3 regions of the Sporomusa aerivorans genome follow, and region 2 is predicted to be linked to each of the others. Evidence: riboswitches for the same ligand, from Rfam matches in the RefSeq annotation. Region 2 holds a riboswitch; each other region holds the start of a gene.
The links. A riboswitch is a leader RNA that binds a small molecule or an ion and turns the genes downstream of it on or off. The one in region 2 is predicted to bind molybdenum cofactor.
Positions count from the first base shown of each region.

Region 1 (10,125 bases), 1.3 Mb from region 2:
TGCGAAATAAACTGTCTTGCCATAGAAATTGACAATGAAACCGGCCGCATGGCCGCCGGGAACGCCCGCGCCGTGATAAGCCGGCGTTAGCCGCACATAGCCGAAATCAAAGGTTCGTTTTCCTCCCAGATGCATACTTATGTTGACGCAATTCTGTTCTCCCACCAAGCCTGCCAACTCGGCGGTTGCTATGACTGTTGCGCCGGTGCGCTTGGCGATCGCTACAGTATCGCCAAGGTGATCCCCGTGCCCGTGGCTGACAAGGATGTAGTTGCATTCAACTTCGTCAGCCTTGGCAGTTGCCAGGGGATTGCCGGTTAAAAACGGGTCAAACAGCAAAGTGGCAGTGCCGTTAGTCAGAGAAAAACATGCATGGCCATAAAAGGTTAAAGTAGTCATAGTGATACACCTCCAAAAAGAATCAATTGAATTTAATATAGTATTTTTCCGATTAACCATAAAAAAATCCTGCCTGGTCAGGAAAAAAGTAAAGTATAATGATTTGCCAGGAAGGTTAATCGGTAAAAATGGAGAATTTTTAAAAATATCAATCATTTCTACCGGCAAAAGGGGCGACTGAAAATGATCCCGATATTATCTGTAGTAGGACGTTCAAATAGCGGCAAAACCACATATCTGGAGAAACTAATTACCGAGCTTAAAAAGCGTGGTTATAAAATAGCGGTAATAAAACACCATCACAGCGATTTTGAATTTGATAGGCCGGGAAAAGATACCTGGCGGCACGCGCAGGCCGGAGCCGAGGTCGTTTATCTGGCATCCCCGCATAAAGTGGCTATGATTAGAAAGACTGACCAGGAACTGCCTCTTGACCAGATTGTTAGCAGCATTGACAATGTAGATATAATAATTACAGAAGGCTATAAAGCGGAAAACAAACCCAAGATAGAAGTGTTTCGCCAGGCGGCAGGGCATTTGCCGCTTGGTTCTAAGCCTGAGCTTTTAGCGGTGGTGGCAGATACCGCGCTTTATGAAGGTGTGCCTCACTATGCGCTTGATGATGTAGCCGCTATGGCAGATTTTTTAGAACATAAAGTGCTAAATAACGCTAATTTAAAGGACTGATTATTTATGCATGACGGACATAACCGGCAAATAAACTATCTGCGGGTTTCGGTAACTGACCTATGCAATTTTCGCTGTGTTTATTGTATGCCCGAACAAGGCGTGAAATTGTTAAAGCATGATGAAATTCTCTCCTACGAAGAATTTCTGCGGGTAATTAGTATTGTCGGCCAACAGGGAGTAAGCCGGGTCCGGCTTACCGGCGGCGAACCGCTGGTCCGGCGTGGTATTGTGGAATTTATTCGCAATATTGCCGGATTAAAGCTGATAACTGATCTGTCTATGACAACAAATGGCAGTTTATTGGCCGGAATGGCTGTCCAACTCAAAGAGGCGGGTTTAACCAGAGTAAATATTAGTTTAGATACAATTAACCCAAAACAATTTTGCAGCATTACCCGAGGCGGCAATCTTAACGATACGCTCCAAGGGATTGAAGCCGCTTTGCAGGCAGGGTTAACACCTGTCAAGCTTAATGTTGTGCTTACTAATATAGTAACTGAGCAAGATATTGCCTATTTCGTCGATTTGGTACATCGCGAGCCGGTTTCGGTTCGCTTTATTGAATATATGCCGATAGGTGAAAATCAGGTCGGCCGTGGGCCAAGTATCGATGAGATTAAAACAACAATTAACTCTTTCGGCCGGGGAAGTCTGAAGCCTACACTTGATATTCGCGGTAATGGACCGGCTAAATACTTCTATTTGCCGCAGGCTAAAGGATCATTCGGGTTTATAACGCCAATTTCCGAGCACTTCTGTAGCGTTTGCAACCGTATCCGTCTGACTGCCGATGGCAAGTTTAAGCCCTGTTTATTATCCAACCAGGAGATTGATATTAAGGCGGCACTTAGGAGCGGTGCAACCGATGACGAGATTGCCCGATTGTTTTACAATACAATTGCGGAAAAACCTCAGGGACATACATTGGCAAGTTCTGACAGCCAAACAACATTTTTTCGCAAAATGTCGCAAATTGGCGGATGACTTTTTGAAATTTTCACTCCCTTTTTTTAAAAAAAGAGAAGGAATATTTGACATCTAGGAGAATATGTATTACTAAGATGAGTTCCGAGTCAGTGTTTCCGTAACGGAAGTATTGACCAAAGGGCATGGAGAGTAATTTTCATGCCTGCCTTACGCAAAGGAAGTCTGTGTGCAGACTTTCTTTTTTTGTTTTTCTAAACATAATTAAGGAGGAGATTTTTGTGTTTTACCGTGTTAACATGGCCACTCTGGCAGTAACCAAAGAAGCGGGCGAACAGTACAAAGGCTTGGCTGGGCGGGCACTTACCTCCCGCATAGTAAAAACCGAAGTGGATGCCAATGCCCATGCACTTGGCAGGCTCAACAAACTAGTTCTTGCACCGGGCTTTCTAACCGGCACTTTTGCCCCCAACGCCGGCCGGATGTCTTTTGGCGCCAAGAGCCCGCTGACCGGAACTATCAAGGAAAGTAATGTAGGCGGTTTTATCGGCCATAAGCTGGGCCGTTGCGGCGTAACGGCCATTATTGTTGAAGATACAGCATCAGACGATAAAATGTACACAATAGTAGTTACAAAAGACGGGATAAAATTAGAGGAATGCCCCGAACTGAAAGGACTTAACATTTACGATGCTTCTGCCAAACTGCAGCAAAAATACGGCGCTAAAGCCGGTATCGCCACTATCGGTACTGCCGGCGAGAACAAAATGGCTTCCGCCTGTATCGGAGCAACCGACCAGGATGGAGAACCTACCCGTCAGGCCGGCCGCGGCGGTCTGGGGGCAGTCATGGGCAGCAAAGGCTTAAAAGCGATTGTCGTTGATGATGCCGGTGCAGCCAATATACCTTTTGTTAACGAAGAGGCATTCCGGGCCGGCGCGAAGAAACTGGCAAAAGCCCTTACTACCCATGCTGTTACCGGTCAAGGCCTGCCGACCTATGGCACCAACGTACTTGTCAATATATTAAACGAAGCCGGTGGTTTACCGACCAGAAACTTTACAGAGGGACGTTTTGAAGGCGCTAATGATATTAGCGGCGAAACTATGTATGAGACCATCAAAGCCAGGGGTGCCAATCCGACTCACGCCTGCTCGCCCGGTTGCATCATCCGCTGTTCACAAACCTATAAAGATAAAGACGGAAAAATGATTACCGGCGGCCTGGAGTATGAAACCTGCTGGGGTTTTGGCGCTGATCTCGGTATCAACAATCTGGACGATATTGCTTATATGAACCGGCTGTGCGACGATTATGGCGTAGACACCATTGAGATGGCTGTAACTCTGGGTGTGGCCATGGAAGCCGGTGTAGCAAAGTTCGGTGACAGTAAAGCGGCAATTGAACTGATTCATGAGATGGGCAAAGCAACGCCGCTTGGACGCATTTTAGGCGCTGGCGCGACTGTTACCGGTAAAGTGTATGGTGTAAGCCGTGTCCCGGCAGTCAAAGGACAGGGTATTCCGGCTTATGATCCTCGCGCCGTTAAAGGCGTGGGTGTGACCTATGCAACAACTACGATGGGGGCTGACCATACTGCCGGCTATGTTGTAGCTACTAATATTCTTGGTATCAGTGGCAAAACAGATCCTTTGGCAGCTGAGGGTCAAGTAGATCTGTCCCGTAATTTCCAAATAGCCACTTCCTTTATCGATGCTACCGGTCTCTGCCTGTTTGTAGCTTTTGCAATCCTGGATATTCCTGAAGGGATGGAAGGCATAGTTGAAATGTGTAATGCCCGCTATGGCTGGAATTATACACTTAATGACTATCTGGAAATGGGTAAAGAAGTGCTTCGCGATGAACGGGCTTTTAACAAAGCGGCTGGCTTTGGCGACGATTCTGATGATTTGCCTGACTTTTTCCGGCATGAACCGCTCAAGCCTCATAATGTGGTCTTTGACATCAGTAAAGAAGAACTCAAGCAAGTATTTAACTTTTAAACTTTTCTTGGCTGTGAGCCCGACTATTGGTCGGGCTCACTATCTGATCTTTCCTTACAAATTATAGAATTAATTGAATAAATTTACTGATGCAAGCCGGAGGGGCGCTATGCTTACTCATTTTGAGCAGGATGATATTCTTCTTATCTGGAAGGAGTATATTTCAGGGGAAAACTGGATGCCTTCCATCCGCCAACAGATAGTTGAATCTTGGACTCGCTGTGAACAGGCAGGTGTGAACCCGTATAACCATGAACTGCAAAGTAAACTTGATGAAGCGGCGCTGCACAGGACACTTGTGAAAAAGCAGGAGCTAATTACCATTGCAGTCCCGTTTATGGCCAATCTTTATGAATTTGTGCGTGGGTCCGGTTTTGTTGTTGTTTTGAGCGATGAGCGGGGTTATATATTGGAGATGTTCGGTGACGAGGATATGCTAAATAATCCAAGAACCAGTAACTTTTTTCATGGCGCGTGCTGGCGAGAGGAAGAAGCAGGTACCAACGCCATCGGAACAGCACTGGTGCTTAAACGGCCTATTCAGGTTTCCGGTGCCGAGCATTACTGCCAGAAACATCATTGCCTGACGTGCTCAGCTGCCCCGATACTTGATGATTGTGGACAAATTATCGGAATTTTGGATATGTCAGGCCCGTTTGCCTTGTCGCACATGCACACACTGGGAATGGTTGTGGCAGCCACCGAAGCAATCATGGCGCAAATTGATATCCGCCGTAAAAACCGTGAGTTGATATTAGCGAATAATCGCTCTATAGATATTCTGAATTCGTTATCTGACGGGATACTGATGATTGATGCAAGGGGAGTTGTAAATCAGCTAAATCCTGCCGCCCAAAAAATATTTAACAAAAATGAATCAGATATACTGGGCATGTCTATTGACGGTATATTTAACGGCAAAGCAGCTGCAATTTGGCGGATGCTTAATGCCAAGGAATCTTTTACAGATATCGAGATAATGATAGAAACAAGAAACAGTACTATTCATTGTATGGCGTCCGGGGAGCCATTGTCCGACGAACAGGGAAAGGTTAGCGGCGGAGTGCTTATCTTACGGCCTATTAAAAATGTGAAAAACTTGGTCAACCGGTTTAGCGGCTACCATGCCGCATTGCAGTTTAGCGACATTATCGGCGACAGTGCGGAAATACATGAGACAATACGAATAGCTTCGCTGGCGGCTACTACGTCCTCGAATATTCTGTTACAGGGGGAAAGTGGCACCGGCAAAGAAATATTTGCGCAAGCAATCCATAACCGCAGTGAATGTCGCAAAGGTCCTTTTGTTGCCCTTAATTGCGGCGTTATTCCGCGGGAACTTATTGGCAGTGAACTGTTTGGTTATGTTGAAGGCGCATTTACGGGAGCTGCCCGGGGAGGAAAGCCAGGTAAGTTCGAATTGGCTTCAGGCGGTACTCTTTTTCTTGACGAAATTGGTGATATGCCGCTGGAACAGCAGGTAGCCCTGCTCAGAGTACTGCAGGAAAAAAAGCTTACCCGGATTGGCAGCGATAAAGTTATACCTGTGGATGTACGGGTTATTTGTGCAACCAATAAAAACTTGCCCAAAGAAATTGAGCAGGGTACTTTCCGGCAAGATTTATATTATCGCCTGAATGTCATATCGATAACTATACCGCCGCTGCGTAACCGGATTAAAGATATTCCGCTGCTTTTTAAACATTTTATGGACAAAATTGGCCGGGATCGTAGCTGCAACTTTTATGTTGAGTCACAGGTTCTGGAATATTTGGAGCGGTATGCTTGGCCAGGCAATGTGCGGGAATTGCAAAATGTTGCCGAACGTGCTGTGAGTTTGGCGGAAGCGGGAGAAATTACTGTTGCCCATTTGCCTTCTGAGGTATATATAGCACCGCCATTTTATGTATTACAAGCCGGCTTGTCACTCTGGACCAACGAAGCACGAGACCGCGAACAGCGGCAACAGCTTATGCACAAGGCGGAAAGACAGCAGATATTGACGCTTTTATCCAAGCATGGCGGAAATATCAGCGTTGTGGCCCGGGAATTCGGGGTCTCCCGGAACACGTTATATCGAAAAATGCGTTTATATGCAATCGAAAACTAATAAAGGCTTTTCAACAGAAAAGCTAATGGAAACCCAAGGCGTAACTTTCCTTATTTGTGAAAGTTACGCCTTTATTTTGTCTGTTGAGTGTATGTTCAGGATATTTTCCATATAATACAGGATACCGGCTAATCGTACAATTGAAGGAAGTGAACAATATTTGACCCGGGTAAATTCAGAAATTCCGACACTATACACTATTGTTACACCTATTCGCTCGGTCGCTTTTGCCAATCATTGCGTCTGGGTGGAAAAGATGAAAAAGGATTTATATACAGGCAGCGAATGCGCAATTTATTATGAGCCTTATCCAAATCAGGTGTATCCATTTACCGTTGATGCAATTTTCGTCGAAATTGTAGTAACCAGGACAAGTTACACGGTTGCGGGATTTGCCGTATTTCCCGATAAGTCGCGTCGGGAAATGCGTATTGAGGAACGACATAGTAATTATCGTGATGCTAAACATTCCGCCAATCAATGGGTATTATCAGTCCGTGAGGCATTTAACATAAATTAGCGCTAGCCTGCGTTATCTCCCTGTGTTGCATACGGGAGATTTTTTATGCCCTAAACTTCTCATGATAATGTGTCATCTTTGTGTTATAGCAATGTAACACAAAAATGGCACAAATGGAACAGTTATCTAACATATTCACTAAAAACAGACTGATTTTATAATTTCAAATTAGTAAATTACCTGGGAAAATTGGTTTGGCATGGATTTTGCTAATATATAATGCGTGGAAAATAATGGGATGAAATCGTTTTTGCCCAGAGTGCAATGTGTTTTCAAAACAGTGGGGGCATAGAGGAAACTCTATAATATACTGAAGATTCCGGCAACTGGGAGGTGAGTAGTAAACTCTGTTATGTGTGTTGGCAACATGCCCCGGTTTACTAAAAAGAGAGTTAAAATTAAAAAGATTTGTGAGGAGGAATTGCAATGACAAAAAAATCTTATGGGTATTTTATGCCTCCGGTAACTATTATGGGTGTTGGTTGTCTTGAAGACATTACTGATTACATAAAGCCTATGGGCTTCAAAAAAGCCTTGATTGTCAGTGATAAAGTCCTTGTTCAAATAAAACTCATAAAAAAAATAACTGATGTCCTTGATGGCATTGGTGTTGAATATGTTATTTTTGACGGGGCCCAGCCTAACCCAACCGTAAGTAATGTTAATGACGGCTTAAAAATGCTGCAGGATAACGAATGTGATTTCGTTGTGTCTTTTGGCGGGGGTTCGCCGCATGACTGTGCAAAAGGTATTGCCCTTGTAGCTGCCAATGGCGGCAAGATTGAAGACTATGAAGGTATTAACAAGTCAGCTAAACCCCAGCTGCCTCTGATTGCTGTAAATACCACTTCCGGTACTGCCAGCCAAATGACCCGTTTCTGTATTATCACTGACGAAAGCCGTCACGTAAAAATGGCTATTGTTGACTGGCATACAACAGCAGTTATCGCAGTTGATGATGCCGACCTGATGGTTGCCATGCCGTCCGCTCTGACCGCCGCTACCGGTATGGACGCTCTGACTCACGCCATTGAAGCGTATGTTTCCACTATTGCCACCCCTGTTACTGACTGTGCAGCCTTAAAAGCTGTTGAATTGATTGCCGGCTATCTGCGAAGAGCTGTTAAAGACGGTAATGATATGGAAGCCAGAGAAATGATGACCTACGCCGAGTATCTTGCCGGTGTTGCCTTTAATAATGCAAGTCTGGGCTATGTGCATGCAATGGCCCACCAACTTGGCGGTTTCTATGATTTGCCGCACGGTGTCTGCAATGCAATCCTGCTGCCTGCAGTGGAAGATTATAATGCCAAAATCGTGCCGGAGAGATTTGTTGATATTGCTAAAGCTATGGGTAAAGACGTTGCCGGATTGTCTGCCCAGGAAGCGGCAGCTGACGCATTGGCCGCCATACGTGAGCTTTCAGCCGATATCGGTATTCCTGCCGGACTGAAAGATCTTAGCGGCTTCGAGGAAAAAGATATCCCGGTGTTAGCCGCCAATGCGCTTAAAGACGCTTGTGGCTTGACCAATCCCAAACAGGCTACCCAGGAAGAAATTGAGAATATCTATAGAGCCGCAATTTAATTTAGAAGTGAATCGCGACAGGAGCCTGGTTCTCGGCCGGGCTCCTGACTCCGTTTTACTACGGGATGTAAAAATTAAAACCCTCTGGCTTAATTATCTCTAAAGGGAGTGGCCGGCTAAAATGAGCAATATGTTAGCATTAATAATGCAGGAATTATTAAACAAATGGCAAAATAGTAAGTATAATCTTACATACATATGGAGGTAGCCGTGGAACAAGTAAACGAAGCTATCAAACACAAAGTATCCGAACTGGCAAAAAATGGCCGAATTACCTGTGCCGAAGCTACAGAACTTGCCAAAGCGCAAGGCGTTCCCCCAACTATAGTCGGACAGGCTGCCGATGCTGCCGGAGTCAAAATTACTGCTTGCCAATTAGGGTGTTTTGGGGTCAAAAAGGAAGGCTAATTATGGATTTTTTTAATTGCATATCATTAAGAACGGCGCAGGGGCTGGTAGCGGATGCTCTATCCGTATCACCTACCGGGGTTGAAGAAGTTGATCTTATACAGGCTCTTGGCCGTGTTGTCGCCGAAGATATTTCTGCGGGCAGTGATTTGCCGCCTTTTAGCCGATCTACAGTTGACGGATATGCTGTATTGAGCCGTGATACCTTTGGGGCCGGGGAAGGTGTACCGGTGATGCTGGCTGTTGTTGGCGAGGTATTAATGGGTCAGTCGGCTGAGTACAGCGTTGTTCCGGGGCAGGCCGTGGTTATTCCGACAGGCGGGATGCTGCCGGCAGGGGCAGATGCAGTCGTAATGCTTGAGTATACGGAATGCTCTGACAATGAAACGCTGCTGGTGCTCAAACCGGTTGCTCCCGGTGAAAATGTTGTTGTCAAAGGTGAGGACATTAAAGCAGGCACGGTTTTCATAACTGCCGGGAGTAAGCTGACAGCAGCGGAAATTGGTGCGCTGGCAGCTTGCGGTATTGCGAAAGTCAAAGTCTTTGGACGGCTTACGGTCGGAGTGATCTCCACAGGTGACGAGGTCGTTGCTGTAGACGTTGTCCCCGTTGGCGGCCAGGTGCGTGATATTAACTCGTATACGTTAGGGGCTATGTTGGCGGAAACAGACTGCCAGGTGAGATATTATGGCATTATAAAAGATAATTATGAAAAATTGCGGCAAGCCATTATTAAAGCTGTAACGGAAACCAAGCTAGTGCTTGTTTCGGGAGGCAGTTCGGTTGGTGCGCGGGATCATACTGTGCGGGTAATTGAAGAACTTGGTCAACAAAGAGTTATGTTTCACGGCTTAGCTGTAAAACCGGGTAAACCAACCATTTTTGGCATGATCGGACAAGTGCCTGTGTTTGGCCTTCCAGGCCATCCGGTTGCTGCTATGACTGTTTGCCAGTCGTTAGTAATCCCTGCGGTCAAAAAAATGCACGGCTTAAGGACCGGCAAGGCTGGTATTCAGGTTCTGGCGAAACTTACCAGGAATATTGCTTCAGCTCCAGGGCGGGACGATTTCCTGCGTGTCAGACTTGTTTGGCGGGAAGGAGAATATCTGGCCGAGCCTGTGCTGGGAAAATCAGGGCTTATCAGCGTTATGACGCAGGCTGACGGTATTGTGCGGATATCTGCTGAAAGCAGCGGATTGTATGCCGGCGATGTTGTTAATGTCGAAGTTATGAGGGAGGCCTAGCATGCACACGGGAAGAGCTTATCTGGAATGTTTACCCAGAGAAAAAGCATGGGAATTATGGCATGGTAAACTGGAAGCCGCCGCATATTTTGCCGATGTACCTGTTGAATTGGTGCCTGTTGTGCAGTCCTTGGGCAGGGTTACTGCCACGTGTATTTATGCCGGGCAGTCTGTCCCGCATTATAATGGTGCGGCCATGGACGGTATTGCCATCCGGGCGCAGGATACTTTCGGTGCCTC
Region 1 is NZ_CP156926.1:3,130,570-3,140,694, forward strand. It holds gene SATMO3_RS14755 (metal-dependent hydrolase) at 1-399, opposite strand, end outside; gene mobB (molybdopterin-guanine dinucleotide biosynthesis protein B) at 583-1,086, shown strand; gene moaA (GTP 3',8-cyclase MoaA) at 1,093-2,073, shown strand; molybdenum cofactor riboswitch at 2,144-2,252, shown strand; gene SATMO3_RS14770 (aldehyde ferredoxin oxidoreductase family protein) at 2,295-4,016, shown strand; gene SATMO3_RS14775 (sigma-54-dependent Fis family transcriptional regulator) at 4,126-6,126, shown strand; gene SATMO3_RS14780 (hypothetical protein) at 6,383-6,646, shown strand; gene SATMO3_RS14785 (iron-containing alcohol dehydrogenase) at 7,073-8,233, shown strand; gene SATMO3_RS14790 (hypothetical protein) at 8,444-8,641, shown strand; gene glp (gephyrin-like molybdotransferase Glp) at 8,644-9,885, shown strand; gene SATMO3_RS14800 (molybdopterin biosynthesis protein) at 9,887-10,125, shown strand, end outside.
Region 1: it holds a riboswitch for molybdenum cofactor, as region 2 does, so the genes downstream of both, SATMO3_RS14770 (aldehyde ferredoxin oxidoreductase family protein) here and moaA (GTP 3',8-cyclase MoaA) in region 2, are expected to answer to the same signal.

Region 2 (10,125 bases):
GGCCATGCTGCGTAATCCCGGACGATACTGTCAACCCCCCGGGGAAAGCAGTGACGCTTCCTATCAGGTTACTACCGTGGCCCGGGGGACAGCGGTACCGTTTTATGAACAAAACGGCTTTATCGCCTGTGATTTTTCGGAACTGGCATACCCCTTTGATACGCAGTGCACAGGTTGTTCTGACAAGAATAGGTGCAACCCGGTGGCCATGATGTTTGCGCGTTCATGAGCGCAGTACAGACAAATCAGCACAGAGGAGCGAGCGGAATATGGAAACAAATTTTGTTATCCTGGGAACCGGCGCGGGGCCGGGATTGCCATCCTTCTTTTGTGATTGTGTAGGCTGCCGGGAGGCCAGAAGTAATCCGGCTTTAGCCCGGACCCGCAGCGGTGCATTCCTGGATACCGGCACAACCAAGATACTGATTGATACTTCACCGGATCTTAGGCAACAGCTTATCCGCGAGCAAATCAGACAGGTTGATTACGTTTTTCTTACTCACTGGCACTATGATCATTTTGGTGGTTTGGGGGAACTGGAATATTATGTGAAACTGGTACGTCACGAACCTATCCCGTTGTTTTTACCACCAAGTGCCGTCCCGCAATTTACGGCCGCTTTTCCTAATTTGCGCGAAGTGTTTTCCGTCCGGGCGTGGGAATTTAACAAGCCCTATGGTTTTGGCGAGGTAAGTCTTATGCCTTTGCCTGCCAATCACGGTATAGAAACGGCCGGTTTTTTGGTTAGCGCCAAGGGGTGTCAGTTGGCGTATTTTCCGGATACTGCCGGCTTGCCGGCTGAAAGCGCAAAAGTGGTGGTCGGTGTTGACTGGCTGGTGTGTGACGCCACTTTCCATGGCGAGAACTGGTTTCCTCACGCCCATATGTCCATCGAAGAGGCCATTGCACTGGGACAGGAAGTAGGCGCTGGAACTACCATCCTTACCCATATGGCCATACATTACAGCCAGCCGGTTGCGAACAAAGAATTGCAGGCTGAAGCCACCCGGCAGCCGCAGGTAGCGGTTGCCTACGACGGTATGCGCATCAGGCTGTAGCAGCTTAGAAGCAGATACGGTCAGAACCCGAAAGGGGAGAATACCATGAAAAAGTCGCTGGGATCAAAGCCATGGGCGCTGCCTTCACCGGTATGGGTTGTTGGCACCTACGGGGACGACGGCCAGCCAAACATGATGACCTTGTCCTGGGGCGGCATCTGCTCATCAGACCCGCCGTGTGTTGCCATCTCGGTGCGGAAGTCGCGTTTGACATATAGCAACATAATTAAGCGCAAAGCTTTTACCATTAATATACCATCCAAGCAGCACCTAACTGCGGTTGATTACGCCGGGATTGCTTCAGGCAAGCACGCCGATAAGTTTTTGGCCGCCGGCCTTACCCCAATCCAAAGTGACCTGGTGCAGGCGCCTTATGCCGAGGAATTTCCCCTGATATTGGAGTGCAGGCTGCTGCATACGGTAGAAATTGGTGTCCATACTCAATTTATCGGGGAAATTCTGGATGTTAAAGCTGAGGCAGCGGTGCTCAATGAACAAAAATGCCCGGTTATAGAACTGATCAATCCGATTATTAGCACGGCACCGGACCGTAAATATTATGAAGTGGGCGGCTGTCTGGGGCAAGCCTATCACACCGGTTTGAAAATCGTGGGCACGAAAATTAAATAAAGATTGGTACTCCGAGCTGACTGACCTAACGGCATTCTATGGTCAGTCAGTCTGAACCGGCTGGTTCACGGGGCAGCGGGAGAAATTCCGCTACCTCCCATCTTTGGAAAGGAGGCGTTTCATGAGTTTTTTCAAAGAACTTCTGTGCGCTTTCGTCACAGAAGTTTTATTTTTGACTATTCATTTAGCAGTAAGGGGAGTGAATGTCCGTGTTTGATAGTTATGCCAGAGAAATTGACTATTTACGTGTTTCGGTTACGGACAGATGCAATTTGCGCTGTAAATACTGCATGCCGGAAGAGGGGATTGAAGATATTGGGCATACCAATGTACTGGCATTGGAAGAGATTTTTCGACTAGTCCGTATCGCTACCCGGGTTGGCATTCGTAAAGTGCGGTTAACCGGTGGCGAGCCGCTTGTCCGCAAGAATATTACCAGGCTTATTGCGCAAATTGCCGCACTACCCCAGATGAAAGAGGTTGCTATTACCACTAACGGAATTTTGTTTGCCGACATGGCTGCAGAACTCAAGGCAGCGGGTCTCAAACGGGTCAACTTCAGTTTAGACAGTCTTCGCCCTGAGCGGTTTCGCTATATTACCGGCCGGGGATCGATGGAGGATGTTACGTGTGCTATTACTAAAGCGCTGGCGCTCGGGATGGCGCCGATAAAAATCAATACTGTCGTCATGAAAGGGATTAATGACGATGAAATCCTCGATTTTGTCAGACTGGCGAAAGAAATGCCGCTCCACGTGCGTTTTATTGAGTTCATGCCGGTAGGTGATTTACCGTTTTATAAAACTGACCGGATGGTTACGGTCAGTGAGATAAAAGAAATTGTCGGGCAGCAGTATAGCTTGCATAAGAGCTTAACTGTGCAAGGCAACGGACCTGCCAAATGCTATCAGATAAATGGCGGTTTGGGTACGGTTGGTTTTATCAGCGCCATGAGTGACCATTTTTGCACCGAGTGCAACCGGATTCGTATGACAGCCGATGGCAAGCTGCGTGGTTGTCTGTTCGGTAAGCAGGAACTCAACCTGAAACTGGCCTTGCAGAATGGCGCCAGTGATGAAAAAATTGCGCATCTCTTTAGCAAAGCCATCAGGGAAAAACCTAACCGCCACTACATGGGGGAAGGCTGGGGCGCCGATAACAAACGCAAGATGTACCAAATAGGAGGATAATGATGGAGTTTACTCATTTCAATGATGCCGGGTATGCCCGCATGGTGGACGTTAGTGCCAAAACAGATACTGTGCGGATTGCTGCGGCGCAGGCCGTTGTGCGTATGCAGCCGGCTACGCTGGCTGCCATCAGGAGCGGTGGTATAAAAAAAGGTGATGTGCTGGGAGTTGCGCAGGTGGCCGGCATCATGGGCGCCAAGCAGACGGCCGGTGTCATTCCCATGTGCCATCCGCTAATGTTAAGTTCAGTAAATATCTCCTTCGACATCAATGAACCGGCTTCCAGTATAACCATTAACTGTGAGGTGAAGACAACCGGCAAAACCGGTGTGGAAATGGAAGCTATCAGCGGCGCCGGTATTGCCGCTATGACCATTTATGATATGAGCAAAGCCATTGACCGCTGGATGGAGATTACGGATATCAAGCTGTTGGAAAAATCAGGCGGGAAAAGCGGTCATGTGAAGCGCGGGCAATAAAGAGTAAGGTGTTCCAAGGAGGCTAAGATGTACAAAACAGCCATTCTGATCATGAGTGATAAAGGGGCCCGCGGCGAGCGCCAGGATTTGAGCGGTAAACAAATTAAGGAATCGCTGGGGCCTAGCTATAGTGTTGAGTATTATAAAATTATTCCGGATGAAAAAGACCAGATTATGGCGGAAATGCGCTATATCTGTGATCAATTATCGCCGGCGCTCTTACTTACCTCAGGGGGAACCGGTTTTTCCAGCCGCGATGTGACGCCTGATGCCACCAGGGAAGTGATTGAAAAAGTTGTGCCGGGAATACCGGAAGCCATCCGTTATTACGGACTGCAACAGACACCTAAGGCTATGCTGTCACGGGCTGTTGCCGGCATTCGGGGCAAGACGCTCATTATTAATCTTCCCGGCAGTGTGAGAGGCGTGCGTGAATCGCTGGCGGCTGCACTGCCGGCGCTGGATCACGCACTGGATATTCTTCAGGGGATGGCGTCAGAGTGCGGACAGGGATGATTTAACGCTAGAAATCCTAATACTTTGCAGGCGGAGGTTATGAAAGTGGCAAAAGTAGTGGCAATCAATATCAGTGAGGAGAAGGGACAACCCAAACAGGCCATTGATAAAGGCTATTTTGCAGTAAATTGCGGACTTAGGGGAGATGCGCATGCCGGTGAATGGCACCGGCAGGTAAGTCTTTTAGGGAACGAGAGCATTGACAAGATAAAGAAGCTGGGTTTTGACAACCTGGCGACAGGAAGTTTCGCCGAAAATATTACCACCGAAGGTTTGATACTGTACGAGCTACCTGTCGGCACAAAACTTAAAGTCGGCGAGACCATTATGGAGGTAACGCAAATCGGCAAGGAATGCCACATGGGCTGTGCCATCCGCGAAAAAACCGGCGACTGCGTTATGCCGCGGGAAGGAATATTTGCCAAAGTAATTACCCCTGGCTGGATAAAACCAGGCGATGTCCTGGAACGGCTTAACTAGGCAGAGAATGCGTTACTAATTGGAAAGGGTTGAAAACTATGCAAATGGTCAGGGTAGAAGATGCCATCGGCAATGTATTATGCCATGATATTACGAGAATAGTGCCGGGGGAGTTCAAAGGAGAAGCTTTTAAAAAGGGGCATGTCATCTGTGAGCAGGATATACCTACATTGCTGAAACTAGGCAAAGAGCACCTGTATGTGTGGAAACTGAAGGCAGGCTTTCTGCATGAAAATGATGCCGGACTGCGTATAGCCAGAGCAGTAGCCGGGCATGGGCTTGCGCTGAGTGAACCCAGTGAAGGCAAGGTAAATCTTATAGCCAAGCACGACGGGCTGCTCACTATTAACGAAGAGTTTTTAACTGGTATTAATTCCATTGAGGAAATTGTCGTTGCTACCCGCAACCATAACCGTCCGGTAAAACAAGGTGACAAAGTAGCCGGTGTCCGGGTTATTCCCCTGATGATTGACGAACAAAAAATACAAATGGTGGAAGAGATCGGGCAAAAAGTCGAAGTTGCAGCTGTTACACCTTATCGTTCCTATAAAGTAGGCGTAATTACAACCGGCAGCGAGGTGTATCACGGACGCATCCAGGATAAATTCGGACCGGTTGTCAAGGCGAAAGTAGCAGGATTTGGCTGTAAAGTCCTGCAGCATATTCTCGTGCCGGATGATGCGGCAAAAATCGCGCAAGCCGTGAATGCGTTGATTGCCAACGGTGCTGAACTAATACTGACTACCGGCGGTATGTCGGTTGACCCTGATGATGTAACCCCGAGCGGCATTAAAAAGGCCGGTGCACAAATCGTTACTTATGGCGCGCCGGTATTGCCGGGATCTATGCTCATGGTTGCCTATATTGGAAAAGTGCCGGTTTTAGGATTGCCAGGCTGCGTCATGTACCATAAAACGACCGTCTTTGATCTGCTCTTACCCTTAGTTCTGGCCGAACGGCGGATTACCCGGCCGCTGATTGTGAAACTGGGGCTGGGTGGTATGTGTCTGGAATGTGATGTTTGTCAGTATCCGGCTTGTTCCTTTGGTACTGGCGCATAAAGGAGAGGAGGGAAACAAGTGAAAACAAGTATTTCCTTGGAAGAAGCCCATGCAATTTTAGGGGAATTGGTCCAGCCTGTAAAACCGGGTTATGTGTCGCTGTTTGCTGCGGCAGGCAGGGTTTTATGCCGGGATATACAATCAGGTGTAAACCTGCCGGCCTTTAGCAAATCCCCGCTGGACGGTTATGCCGTGCAGGCCGGTGATACCCAAACTGCCAGCCGTTCCCAACCCGTCGTACTGGAGGTCATTGAAGAGGTGCGGGCCGGCTATGTGCCGCAGCGCAAAGTGGTTTCCGGAACAGCCATAAAGGTAATGACTGGAGCGCCGGTGCCTGAAGGCGCAGACGAGATTATAAAGTATGAAGATGTCGTCAGGGAAAATAATCATATTTCGCTGTCTTATCCACTGCAGCCAGGTAAAAATGTGATTAAGGCCGGCGAAGACGTAACGCTAGGTGAGATGATTGCCTGCCGGGGCGCGTTGTTAAATCCGCCGCTGGTTGGGTTGTTGGCGGCGGTAGGTATCGCACAAGTACCGGTCTATGAAAAAGTCAAAGTTGCCATTCTCAGCACCGGCGATGAACTGGTAGATCCGGCTACAGCTTTACTTCCCGGAAAAATCTATAACAGCAATTTGCACAGTTTGAATGCATTCTGTTCCCAATTAGGGACCGAACCTATTTCCATGGGCATAGTGCCGGATGAAAAAGAGGCAATTGTTGCCCGGTTGGGGCAAGCGCTGTCGGCAGCTGATCTTGTGATTACAACCGGTGGCGTATCGGTGGGGGATTATGATGTTGTGCCCGATGCACTGGAAGCAATCGGGGCCGAAATTGCCTTTTGGAAAGTAGATATGAAGCCCGGTTCACCGGTAATAGCAGCCCGGTACAACCAGAAGCTGATTATCGGACTATCAGGCAATCCGGCTGCCGCCTTTATCACCTTTGATCTGATTGTTGTACCGCTGATAAAAAAAATGATGGGGCTTGCAGAGCAATTTCCACCCAAAATATCGGCTATACTGACCGACAGCTTTAATAAACCCAGCCAGCAGCGGCGATTTTTGCGCGCCAGGGTACAGCGGGACAATGAAATGAATTATGTGAAATTAACGGGCGAGCAAAGTAACGGAGTTTTGAAATCAATGATTGATTGCAATGCCTTAATTGATGTGCCTGCCGGCAGTGGACCGCTGATAGCCGGGCAGGAAGTTTCGGCAGTTGTATTAAGGAATGCTGCGGCGGGAATTTTTATCTAACGGGTAGGTTCCTCCTGTGATTAACCCGCTATATAAGCCCCCCGCTTCTGCAAGTGGGGCTTATACTCCGCCTGAAACTAGTTTGCTTCATCAGACTATCCTATATTGCTTGGTTTAATAGTTTTCTTAGTAAATCAGAAAGAAGCATACTTTCTGATTTACTAAGAGTAACTTTGCTCTATAAACCGCTTCCCGTGGGGCGAGCCAGGTTCTCATTTAAATCTATATAGGGGAGGTCTAATGATGAAAGGATTTCAAACCCAGGAATTAAATCGTGTTATTGAAATTGACCGCAAAATCTGTAAGGGTTGCGATTCCTGTAAGGCATTTTGCCCGGCAGATGCAATTGCTGGTAAATATGGGGCCGCACATACCGTCACTACCGAAAAGTGTATATCGTGCGGCCAGTGCCTTGTCAACTGCCCGTTCGGGGCGCCTAAAGACATGGTTGACGTTGTCGACAAAGTAATTGAGAAGCTTAATAATAAGCAGTTGACGGTTGTCGGCACCATTGCCCCGGCCGTACGGGTTGCCATCGGGGAAGAGTTCGGGATGGAACCAGGCAGCCTGGTCACGGAAAAGCTATATGGCGCTCTCAACCAGGCCGGCTTTAAAATATTGGACACCAATTTTACCGCCGACCAAACCATCATGGAAGAAGGCATGGAGTTAATCGCCAAAATCAGGCACTATGCCCTGGGTGAACCGGCCGAACAGCCGCTGGGACCGTTGCCGCAATTTACATCTTGCTGTCCCGCCTGGATTCGGTATGTGGAATTATACTATCCTGAGTTTATTCCTAATTTGTCGTCTGCAAAATCTCCCATGATGATGGCCGGCGCTCTGGCTAAGACTTATGGAGCCAAAGAAGTATGGAGAGTAAAACCTGAAAATATTTTTGTGGTTGGCATTATGCCCTGCACCGCTAAGAAATTTGAAGCATCAAGACCGGAATTTGACAGTGCGGCGCACTATTGGCGCAAGCAAGGTGAGAATGGTCATTATCCTGATGTTGATGTAGTTCTTACTACCCGGGATTTGGCCCGCCTATTTAAGAAACGGAACATTGATTTTGCCAATGCTCCCGAATTTACTGACAAAGATAATCCTTTGGCTCAATATAGTGGTGCAGGCACTATCTTCGGCAATACGGGCGGAGTTATGGAAGCTGCACTGCGTACTGCGTATTTCGTGATTACCGGCCGGGAGCTTGATGTGCTGGAGTTCAAACCCGTACGGGGACTTGCCGGCGTGAAGGAAGCCAGCGTAACCATGCAAGACGCCAAAACCAGTAAAGAAGTTACGCTGAATGTTGCTGTCGCTCATGGCATCAAAGAGAACGTTCGGCCGCTCTTGGAAGAAGTCAAAGCAAACAAATTACCCTATCATTTTATTGAAATTATGAATTGTCCCGGCGGCTGTGTTAACGGCGGCGGTCAGCCTGTAAATCCGATGGGCACCTCCTGGCTCGGCAAAGCAAAAGCAATGCTGCCATGGGCGTAAACTTTAGCAAACATCATGAGGAGGCAGACAATGGCACAGTATGATTATATTGAGAAGGCAGTCAGGGTTACCCGGCGGGAGTTTTTAGGTGTTGTTGGCATAGCCGGCGCGGTTTTGTGGACTGGCGCATATGCGGCGACAGATTTGGTACAGGACCGGACAAAGTATATTAAAATGCGGGCGCAAGGTATCTACCGCGACGACGCTCAGGCTAAAATCCGGCAGAGCCACAATAATCAGGCGGTTCGCCAGATGTATGCCAGGTTCGCTCAAAATCCGCTAAGCCCCTTGGCGGAAGAACTGTTCCATACTAAATATGTTAACCGCACGCAATTAGGGTAAGGGGGATTGGTGATGAACTATCATGAGACGCTTGAACCACGGGTGCTAAAACATTCTTTTGTTTCCCGCCTGTTTCACTGGGGCTTGATTCTCGGCTTTTTACCGGCAGCCATTACCGGATTCTTTATATGGATGAAACCATTTAGTGATGACATTCAAAATTTGATCATGCAGATTCATATTGCTGGCGCAGTGATCCTGACTATTGCCGCAATCTACTATTGTCTATTTGGCTTTGCGCGAATCGTAGCTTTTATCCGGCGGATTTTTAGCTGGAATGAAAGAGATATCGGCTGGTTGTTAGTCGGTGGCGGCTATCCGCAAAAGATGTTATTAGGCAGGACAATTCCTGTACCGCCAATGGGTAAGATGAATTCCGGACAGAAATTGATGGGGCTTGGCATGTTCCTGGGTGGCATTATGCTAATTGTCACCGGCTGGGTACTATATGCCTTCATGCCGGTTGCGCCCAAGGTAGCTACGTACTGGTTTGACATGGTTCATTTGGTTTTGGGGGTGGTACTGGGATTAGGCGTGTTTATGCACATTTTTTTGGGCATATACAACTGGGGCGAGTTTTTGGCCATGTTTGGCGATGGTACCCAGCCGCTCAGCCAGGCCAGACATCATAACCCGGTATGGGTTGACCAGGAAATTGAACGGATAAAGACTGGTACCGTATCTGTTTCCGGGCAGCGGACGGCAGGTTAGCAGCAGCGTTGAAACACTTTCGGGTCTGCAGGATATAGGGGAGAAGGTAACATGAAAAGTATTCGCATCAAACTTGTGGCAACAGTGGCTACTCTATTTATATTGGCACTGAGTTTACTGGCAGGCTTAAGTTATTGGCAGGCCAAAAAGATACTTATGCAAGATGTGGAAGCTGAGCTTACTCACGTCGTGCAAAATTGTTCGCAGGAAACGGCAAGCTGGCTTGACCGTACCCGAACGGAAATCGCCGGCTTGGCTCGTTCGCCTGTTATTGTCAGTGGCGACAAGCAGGCAATCGTCTCTTACCTGGCGGCAGAGCTAAGTATAGCCGAGGTATACGAAAGTTTGATATGGATTGACCCGACCGGCAAATACTTTGATTTTAAGGGAGAAACCGGCAGTCTAGCCGACCGGGAATATTTCCAGCGGTCAATTAAGGGAGAAACCGTCATTTCCGACCCGGTTATCTCTAAGAAGACCAACAAACCTATTGTAATAATCTCTATTCCTATTCGTCAGGATAACCGGATAACCGGTGTTTTGGCGGGGGCTATTAATATTGAAGCGGTAGAAAAACAGGTATTGGAAGTCAAAGTGGGTGAGACCGGATATGCCTATGTGATCCAAGGGGATGGCTTAATTATTTTTCATCCTAATAAAGAAATTGCCCTAAAGTTCAGCAGTCTTACCGACCCGAATGCGACGCCCGCACTGAGGGCGGCCACCGAGAAAATGACCAGGAGTGAACAGGGGATTATAAACTACGATTATCTGGGTATTAACAAGTATCTGGCTTACGCGCCGATAGCCGGTACCAAATGGTCTGTGGGTGTCAATGTGCCTGTGAGTGAAATTACAGCTAAATTAAATACCTTTACCTGGATATCGTTCGGTA
Region 2 is NZ_CP156926.1:1,823,220-1,833,344, forward strand. It holds gene SATMO3_RS08240 (GNAT family N-acetyltransferase) at 1-229, shown strand, start outside; gene SATMO3_RS08245 (MBL fold metallo-hydrolase) at 270-1,058, shown strand; gene SATMO3_RS08250 (flavin reductase family protein) at 1,104-1,688, shown strand; molybdenum cofactor riboswitch at 1,685-1,818, shown strand; gene moaA (GTP 3',8-cyclase MoaA) at 1,898-2,878, shown strand; gene moaC (cyclic pyranopterin monophosphate synthase MoaC) at 2,878-3,357, shown strand; gene SATMO3_RS08265 (molybdenum cofactor biosynthesis protein B) at 3,385-3,873, shown strand; gene SATMO3_RS08270 (MOSC domain-containing protein) at 3,913-4,353, shown strand; gene SATMO3_RS08275 (molybdopterin-binding protein) at 4,392-5,414, shown strand; gene glp (gephyrin-like molybdotransferase Glp) at 5,433-6,674, shown strand; gene SATMO3_RS08285 ([FeFe] hydrogenase, group A) at 6,915-8,177, shown strand; gene SATMO3_RS08290 (iron hydrogenase small subunit) at 8,208-8,519, shown strand; gene SATMO3_RS08295 (cytochrome b/b6 domain-containing protein) at 8,532-9,230, shown strand; gene SATMO3_RS08300 (methyl-accepting chemotaxis protein) at 9,282-10,125, shown strand, end outside.

Region 3 (10,125 bases), 440 kb from region 2:
AGCCAACTCCGCCAGTCGTCTTCTCACGCAAGAATTGATAGATCTGCTTGACATAGCCTGGGAAAGATGCGGCTAACTGACAGCCGGGATAAAATACCAGTTCACTTGAGGCAAAACCTGGCTGGTGCTTGATAAGCGTAAATTGTTCGCCTGTGCTAAATTGCATATCCCGTAAGGCAAAATCATGCACTGACGGCGGCATCTTACCCTTAGTCACCATTATTTTACGGGCCTCAGAGAAAATTTCAGCCATATTCAGCTTGCCCGGACACACCCTTTCGCACAGACCGCAAAGACTACAGGAATTAATTAGTCTATTGGCACGATGAATCCCCATTACAATTGATAAATTATTATATACCTCACGTACATACCGTTTGGGATACGAATTGTAATGAGCTAGGTATTCGCACGCTTTTACACATTCAAGACACTCGCATAACAGGCAGCGGTTGGCTTCCTGACAGGCTTCCTCCTTGGTATAACCGCTCGCCGGCTCACTTGCCTGTACCATATGCTCCGGTTTTAGGCCCATGATATTTGTGTAGAGCGCTGTTTCAAAAGGTCCTTCATTTCCTCGGTTGGCCGTAAGCGATGCATTCTGTAATAACCGGTCAATGGATACTGCCGCGATCTTACCGTCGGCTATGGAGCTGATTGGCGAAGAAATTCCGGCCTTGCGGCGGAGGCTTCCCCCTGCAAAAACTTTACCATGGCTGGTTGCCAAGGTTAGCGGCTCAATTTTTATTCCGTCCTCAGCATCCAAAGCGAGGTCGAAGCTTATGCTCCTGTCCCGAACAAGCCCGGTGCCGAAATAAATAGCATCATACTTTTCATAAAGACTGTCTAGCGATGTCACGGGAGCATTATAGGCGACTTCCAATGGCAATCCTTCCAGAACGGAAAAGTCGTTTTGAATTAACTGACGGGGCAACTGAGACTCTGGTATATCCCAGATACTCCCTCCCAAGCGGTCGGTTGCCTCAAAAACAACTACCTTATATCCTTTGCGTGCAAGCTCACAGGCTGCCGTTAAGCCGCTCAGGCCAGCTCCCACGACAGCCACTTGCTTGTCTTTAACTTTGGGAACGGCAAATCTGGCGGCTGCGGCGTTATCAACACAGATTTTCTCCATTGCCCGGATAAAAATAGGATCGTCAAGCTCGCTACGCTTGCACGCCTGCTGGCAGGGCTGGTCGCATATCCTGCTGATAATTCCCGGAAACGGAACCATTTTCTGGAGCACGGCAAAACCTGCCGCATAGTCTTCCTGCCGGACAGCATTTACTATACCGCGTACATCAACATGGACCGGACATCGGGCAGTACAGCCGGGTGGATTCTCTTGAACACATTTCGCTTCCCGTTGACGCAGTAGTTGCTGATCCATAGCGAACCCCCTCTCCACTGTAAAAAAACGTAAGTAGTGAGTAATCCATAACCTTATTCTACTGGATAAGGTTGACTACGCTTCAGTTGGGACAAGCCCAACTGAAGCGTAGTCTTACATTATCAGATTATTTGCCGCCGGCGGCTTGTTCTTTAGCTGCCAGTGTCTCTAAACCGGCTTTTATTTTTTCCGGCAGTGCCGGTACTGAGAAGATACGAACGCCGCAGGCATTATAGACTGCATTAAGAATAGCGGGATGCGGCGAAGTTAACGGACCTTCGCCTACGCCGGCAGCACCATACGGTCCATGCTCACGCGGAGTAATGTTGTAGATGATTTCCATATCATCCGGAATATCCTTGATAAAGGGAAAACCGCAGCCGACAAGGCTGGTATGCTTTTTAAGGTCTTCGAAGTCCTCGGTAAGAGCAAGACCAATTCCCTGGGCCAAGCCGCCATAGACCTGGCCGTCGCATGTTGACTTGTTGGTAATCGTGCCAATATCCTGTACGGTTACAAATCTGACTACGGTAGCTTTACCGGTTTTCATATCGACTTCCACTTCCGGCATAAAAACAGCATACATGTAGATTGGGAACGGATTTCCCTGGCAGGTATCGGGACTGCAGTCGGTACACATGGAGGCAGTCCAGGAGCCGTTATAATGAAGCGGAATGTTTTCCGCCACCATTTCGTCATAAGTACGGAATGTCCCATCCGGTTTGCGCATTGCATTTACCAGCATTTCGCAGGCAACCCGGGTTGCATTGCCGGTCATAACATTTTGACGGCTGCCGCCCGACGGTCCGCTGGCCGGAGTATAGGCCATATCGTTCATTACCAGTTTGATCTGTTCCGGCGTTATTCCCATTTGCCGGAGGGTTTCATGGGCGTGAGTTAAAAATGCAAGGTCGGCGCCTTGGCCATGATCCTGCCAGGAACTGCCGATGGATACACCTTCTTTGGTTAATTCAGCCCAGGCGTGCGAGCTGTCCGGGCCGTCCAAGCCGCAGCCGTACATGCCAATTGCCAAACCTACGCCGCGTTTTTTCTCAGGCGTGGAAAGCTCTTTACAACGCTTTTTGGCTTCTTCCCAGTATGGACGGATTTTATCAAGCATTTCCGGCAGACAGAAAACTTCCGGCACCTGACCGGTTGGCGTAGTTGCCCCGGGACGGTAGACATTCTTGTAGCGGAATTCCAGTGGATCCATACCCAGTTTTTCCGCCAAGACATCTATGCATATTTCCGAGGACAGGAAAGCTTTGGGCGAACCGTAAGCGCGGAAAGCGGAGCCCCAGGCGTGGTTGGTGCATACGCACTTGCCTTTGCCGCGAATGTTAGGAATATTATAACCAGCCCCTGTAAACTGACCCTGGCGCATTAAGTTCAGATCGCCGAACTCGCTGTATGGGCCGTGATCAAGCCACCAGTTGGTTTCCATAGCAAGCAGTTTGCCTGTTTTGTCGGCAGCCAGCTTAGTTTTTACGAGCGCAGGCGAACGCTTGCCGGTATAGGTAATTTGCTGGTACATATTGAAATTAAGTGAAACCGGTTTACCATCGCAAGCCAGGCAGGCAACCCCCAGCAAAGCTTCATTGGTCGGGCTGAATTTGTAACCAAAGGTAGCGCCTGTCGGGTTGGCGACCAGGCGGCACTTTTCCGGCTCAATGCCGATACCGGCAACAATCATGGCATGGTGCAGGTGGAGGGCAATACTCTTGGAGTGGATTGTCAAACGACCTTCTTCATCAATGTAAGCCGAACCGCAGTCAGGCTCCAGCGGCAAGTGCGGCTGACGGCTGCAGTAGGTTTCCACTTCGGCGGTAATAACACCGGGATCATCCATAATCGGCTTGGTGTCTTCGCCTTTTACAACTCCTTGCTCATAATACACATTGGGTGTACCGGGATGTATTTCAATGGCGTCAGGAGCCATAGCAGCAGGAGCGTTCATATAGGACGGCAGGATTTCAAGATCAACCTTGACGGCTTTAGCTGCCGCTCTGGCGTGCTCTTCGGTATCGGCGGCGACAATAGCAATCGCATCGCCGTACTGGAATACTTTCTCATCGCAAAGAATAGGGCGGTCCCAGCCATCACCTTTGTTTGTCGGGAAAGTAATCAGGCCGGTAATCCGGTTTTTGCCTTTAACATCCTTATGAGTAATTACTTTGAATACACCAGGCATTTTTTCAGCGGCCGCAGTATCAATGCCTTTAATATTTGCATGCGATACTTCTGCCTGAACAAGTGCTAAGCGCAATGTCCCCGCCGGCATTTGCAAACCAACATCAGCGCCAAAATCCCAGGTACCGGTAACTTTCTGCAACGCAGACGGACGATGATAGGTGGTGCCGTAAATTTTATTACCGACAGGTTTAAACATCAGCTCGTCTTTACGAATTTCGCCGCGGACAACCCGGGCAGCTGCCATAACAGCATCGACTAAAGGCTTGTAGCCTGTGCACCGGCATGCATTACGATTCTTTTGGAACCATTCGCGGACCTCTTCCCTGGCGGGATTGGGATTCTCATCAAGCAAAACTTTTGCCGACAGGATAAAACCAGGACTGCAGAAGCCGCATTGTGCACAGCCATATGCCATCCAGGCCACCTGCAGCGGGTGAAGGTTGTTAGGTGTTCCCAAACCTTCAATAGTAGTGATTTGCGCTTCATCAGGCACTCTTTTCATCTTCATAACGCAAGATCTGATTACCCGGCCATCCATAATAATCGAACAAGTCCCGCATTGACCTTGATTGCAGCCAACCTTGCAGCCGGTTAACAGTAATTGTTCCCTGAGTACGCTTGCCAGAGTGGCTTCAGGATCAACAATTAGCGTTCTGGGCAAACCATTGATGTTCAGCACTTTTTTTTGCATCTGCTCTTGTCTCCTTTTTGAAAATTTCTATATTTCAGGAGATTTCTGCATCTCCGAAATATACAAGGCTTAACATTCATTAAATGCCTTTGCCAAAGCCGCATTCGGGATAGCGGCATTCTTCGCATACCAAGCACAAACCGCCGTGCCCCAACTTGGTAATATCCCGCCTGTCCAGCACTTCCCCTGCTAACAGCCGGGGAACCACAAGATCAAAGATTGTACTTTTGTGATACATTACACAGCCGGGTAAGCCTAGAACCGGAACAATGCCAAAGTAAGCCAGCATAAACATGGCCCCGGGCAAAGTTGGCGCTCCATAAGTGACAATTAGCCCGCCGGCAGCCCGAATACCGGAAGGAGTAACATCATCGGGGTCCACAGACATGCCACCGGTAGTAACAATCATATCGGCCCCCTCGGCAAGCAAGCCATGAATGGCTTTCACAATCTCAGAAACATCGTCAGGCACAAATACCTGCCTTAAAACCGAACTGCCTAACCCTTCAAACTTCTCAGTAAGCACAGGGCCAAAACAATCTTTTATCCGGCCGTGATAGATTTCACTGCCGGTTGTCACAACGCCGACTTTGTATGGTAGTAACTGCTTTACCATTACTACCGGCTGATAATCAGTGCATATCTGCTCAATTCTCTGCAGTTTCTCCGTGCCGATTACTAAAGGAACGATTTTACAGGCTGCAATTTTCTTGCCTTCAGTCACCATCTGATTGGAGTGAAGGGTAGCGATTGCAATTTGCTCAATATCATTAATCCGGTCCAGTGCATCGATGTTGACTTTAATCAACCCGGTCCTGCCGGCCTTTATTTCCACCTTCCCCTCGGCTGCCTCTGCCAGCACGACGCCAGGTCCGGCCACTGCTTTGGCAAATCTGGCTGCGGCTTCATTCTCATGCAGGGTCTTATCATTTACTTCCCAGACATAGATGTTCTCTTTGCCAATGTTAAGCAGTTTATCAATGTCTTCTTTACGAATTACATGCCCTTTTTTAAAAGCTCTACCTTTTCTCTTTCCCGGAATAATCTCGGTAATGTCATGACAAAGTACCATGCCTTCAGCCTGGTATACAGGTATTACTCTCATGGACCGCCCTCCTTAGCTAAATCTTATCTGCGTAACCATCGCCTTACCACCTGTTTGCTATACCTTTAGAACGCAAGATTCATACCAACCTTGCGAATCCTACATAAATAAAAAATACGGTCCCATCAAGTATACTGTCAAAGCACGAGCCGCAGAGCCTCTAATTAATCAGAAAAATTTCACAGTATATCAAAAAAAAAGGAAGAATCAACCGGCCTTTGTCCAGTTGATTCTTCAAAATTATGTAATCTGCTCCGTTAAGTGTCCCACAAGTGTCACTTTTATGTGACACTTGTGGGACACTTTATGCTTTAGTTGTAGATAGCGTACTGCTTCATTTTCCGGTATAAGGTATTACGCGACACCCCCATGGACTTGGCCGTCAAACTGACATTGCCCCGGTGACTGGATAGCAGAGCCACAATTTCCTGGCGTTCGTTTTCCGCCAGGTAAACCCGGCGCTGTTCCCGCCTGCAGACAGATTCCGGCCGCGTATCATCCGGACTGTTTGCAACTATGCCTGCTACACTCGCCGGTTGCCGGTTACAGATATCCTGCGGCAAATTTGCCAGCGTTATAAGCTGACCTTCTGTCAGGCTCACAATCCGCTCCACTACATTCTGCAGTTCACGTACATTACCCGGCCAGCTATAGCGTACAAGCCGTTCAATGACTTCCGGACTAACGACAAGTCTCCGGGACTGTTTATCTAACTTTTCCAGAAAATGATTAAACAAGGGGACAATATCTTCCGGGCGTTCCCTTAAAGGCGGTATGGTAATGGAGATAACATCCAGCCGGTAATACAGATCTTTACGGAACGTTCCTTTTTCCACTTCTTTCATTAAGTGCTTATTTGTAGCGCAAATGACACGCACATCAATGGGAATTACTTTATCACATCCGATTCTGTTTACCTTTCGTTCCTGTAATACCCGTAATAAGGCGACCTGTTGTTCTAGCGGCATATCGCCAATTTCATCCAAAAACAGGGTTCCGCCGCAGGCCAGTTCGAATTTTCCCGGCTTGCCGCCACGTTTGGCGCCGGTGAAGGCACCATCGCCGTAGCCAAACAGTTCACTGCCAATCAGTTCCCGCGGTATAGCCCCGCAGTTAACGGCAATAAAGGGACCGGCGCGCCGGTCACTGCGATTATGAATAGCCTGGGCAAAAATCTCTTTGCCAGTGCCGCTTTCCCCCTGGAGCAAAACATTCGCCATCGTTGTCGCAGCCAGCGAGGCTATCCGGATAGCTTCCAATATAGCCTTGCTTTCACCGATAATGTCACTAAACTGCAGTGTCCCATAATGCCCGATAAAGCGGTTAACTAAGCTCTGAATCTGTTTTATCGGCCGCAGGATAATAACACCGCCGGTAACAAAGCCTTGTTCATCGGTAACCGGTTCCCCTGAGGCCAGGCAATGACTAAGCCCCTGACCGGTATCAAGCATAATTTCCACATCAAGACAGGATTCTTTACATTTCAGCATTCTGCGAATAAAGGTTTGTTTCGTCCCCAAGATGCTCTCCACCTGAACCCCCGGCTTGACTTCCGGTTTACCCAAATCAGCATCAAGTATCTTTTGGGCGACAGGATTTAGTTCGCTGATAACACCGTTATTATCAACCAGAATCACACCATCGGACATTGTGTTAAATATATTTGTCAGGCGGTGATTAATTACTTTTAGTTCATTATTCTTTTTGCGGATGCCTAGTTGAGCCATAATCGCCTCAGCAGCTGCAACAACCATTCCCAGCGTATGCAGATGCGCGGCCGTAGATTCCCCGGAAACATCGAGAATCCCCAGAAGATTTCCCTGCGCATCGAGAATGGGGGCGGCGGAACAAGTCAGACAGTGGTGTTTGCGGCAATAGTGTTCCGAACCTGATACCTGTATGGGCCTCTTTATTACCAGAGCTGTACCAATGGCGTTGGTGCCAGCCTCTTCCTCACTCCAGCTTGCCCCCTGAAAAAAACTGACTGTTATCGGGTTAAGCAAAGTGTCTTTGTCTCCCAATATCTCCATAATATATCCGCGTACATCTGTCAGGCAAACTACAAAACCGGAACCGGTTACAATCTTATACAGGTTTTCCATAAAAGGCTTAGCAATTCTGATAAGTTCCTGATTCTGCCGCAACATAACCTGAAGGCTAGTGTATTCGAGCTGAAGATGTATGCGATTATCAGTCGGGCTCACCTTGGCCTCACGGCATCGTATCCATGATTCCAATATATCTCGTCTAACGGCATACTTATAGTTTTTATCCTTATTTTTTAGCGGTGACGTAAACCTTAGCCATCCGGCCAGCGTGCCATCAAAATTATTCTCAGCATACATAGTCACAAAAAAAACACCTGCCTGTCTTAAATTTACTCAACAAGGTGCGACTGTGAAAAAATAACATACGCGCGAAAAAGATCTAAAGAGCGAGGCCGATGTAGCCCTTATCCAGGCAAAAGTTATACTTTACTTTCTATCAGGATAAAGAAAAAACAGGACACGCCAGAAGGATGAGCGCCCTGTCTCCATCATGCACTGACTCCTTTCCGCAGCGGGAGGTCGTCCGGTTTCCCGGAAAACCCATCGATCTGATGGTCATAGTTTCCATTAGACCCTCAGATTTGGAGTTACTGAATATTCTATTTATTGTTTTATATATATTCGTTACTTAGTCGTAAAATCCTGCATTTTCCAAATACCTTTCCATATTTTTGTAATTAATTTAAATTACTTTTTTCCTTAGTAAGCCAAACAAAAAAAGCTTTCTATTTCTGCAAATTAGAAAGCTTTCTGAAAACAAGCCACCGTCCGAAATTAATCAGCCCTGTCGCCAATATTAAGTTTTTTGGTAAGTACTGCCGGAATGGCTGTTTTATACAATACGTAGGCAATAATACTACCGCCTACTGTGCTGACCATAAAAGGAACAATAAAGAAGAACCCTCCGGCTGATGAGCCAATAAAATATTTAGCTATAGGATAGGCCAGTAATGCGCCGAAAATGCCGGTTCCAACGACTTCACCAATAATGGCGCCCCAGATGCTATGCGTTCTTTGATACATCATGCCAGCCAGAGCCGCCCCTACCATACTTCCGGGAAAGGCCAGAACGGAGCCAGTGCCCAAAATATTACGCAGTAAAGCAATGCCGAATGCGGCTGAAACGGAATATCGCGTGCCTAAAAGTACAGCCAGCAGGATGTTAATTACATGCTGTAACGGAAAGCACTTAGCGACACCCACCGGAATATAAACCAAATGCGCCGATAATACGCCAACAGCCATAAAGATAGCGGTATACGCCAGTTTCCTAATTTGCATATTGTCCAAACTTCCTTTCCGGGAATTTGCTTATCCTCTTTTTTCTAAAGCGTTACTATGCCCATACGCAATGACAGCTAAAAGTTACCTGTCCCTGCTGTCTGTATTCTCTTTGTTACAACATCTTCCTGCATTGATTTTAGCATTAATTGCTAAAAATGCCTTTTTGGCCTCACGCCGGGCGCATCTAACTGTTTTCCCCTCGTCATCACACAGAAAGGGAACCTTACCGGAAAAAATTATTTGACTGGGGTAGACACTTCGGTGCCCGGCGACTAAATAACTGATTAAACAACTCACCGCAGTATACGGCAGCACTTCACCGCCAAAAAGCTCGGCACTCATAATCACAGCCGCTACCGGAGTATTTACAGCTCCAGCCAGTAAAGCCGCCATACCAATGGCGGAATAAACGGACACATCGAGGCTTCCTAAAATCTGCCCGAACAAATTGCCGGTTGCCGCCCCGACAACAATAACGGGAGTGATAATGCCCCCTGTTCCACCGCAGCCAAGCGTTATGCCGGTTGTTACTGTTTTCCAGAAAAAAGCAGTCGCGGCTAAGTTTTGGCCGTTGATACCGGCCTCAAATAATTCCAAGCCTAAGCCCAGATACAGCGGACTAATAAAATAACCTACCAAGCTCAGCAATATACCGCCAATAATGGTATTTATATATTGAGGTAAACGCCAGCAGACAAACAGCTCTTGCCACCATTGAATACTCTTTATAAAAAGCACAGCCACTGAACCACAAACTAGTCCGAGCAAGATGGCCTGCACCACCAGCCAGCCACCTGCTGCAACATAAACAGGCTGATAAAAATAAGCGACCCCCAATAGCTGGCAGGTTAAGTAGGCTGTCACTGCCGCCAGAAAAGCCGGATACAAAGTATCATAGAGCAGCTTGCCGATAAACAGCACTTCTACACCAAAAACAGCACCGGCGACAGGTGTCCCGAATACACAGGCAAATCCAGCACATAAACCGCAAATAACTATTTTGCGGCAATCATTATTTTCAATATTTAGCAATCGTGCCCACGCCGACGCAAGAGTTGCACCCAGTTGGGCGGCGGGTCCTTCTTTGCCGGCCGATCCGCCTGCGGCAATAGTAATAACAGTTGCCCCCATTTTTGCCGGGATTCCGGCTAAGGAGAGCTTACCATTTTGGCGATGAATGGCCTCAAGGACCATATCGCTCCCGCCGGCACTGTGAAAAGCCAGCAGATTAACCAAAACACGGTTTAGTAACAGAAAAACGGGTAAGAAAAAATAGTAATATTCCATCTCTGACCAAGCGCTGATAGACCAGGACAGCAGTCTTAAAAAAGCGGCTACGCCGGCTCCTACGATAACTCCGGTTGATATCGCCAGACTAGTCCATCGCAAAATATAGTAAATTACACTTATAGTC
Region 3 is NZ_CP156926.1:2,261,178-2,271,302, reverse strand. It holds gene SATMO3_RS10380 (pyridine nucleotide-disulfide oxidoreductase/dicluster-binding protein) at 1-1,390, opposite strand, end outside; gene SATMO3_RS10375 (molybdopterin-dependent aldehyde oxidoreductase) at 1,518-4,274, opposite strand; gene SATMO3_RS10370 (molybdopterin-binding protein) at 4,354-5,379, opposite strand; gene SATMO3_RS10365 (sigma-54-dependent Fis family transcriptional regulator) at 5,691-7,724, opposite strand; molybdenum cofactor riboswitch at 7,911-8,026, opposite strand; gene thiW (energy coupling factor transporter S component ThiW) at 8,202-8,708, opposite strand; gene SATMO3_RS10355 (chloride channel protein) at 8,793-10,125, opposite strand, start outside.
Region 3: it holds a riboswitch for molybdenum cofactor, as region 2 does, so the genes downstream of both, SATMO3_RS10365 (sigma-54-dependent Fis family transcriptional regulator) here and moaA (GTP 3',8-cyclase MoaA) in region 2, are expected to answer to the same signal.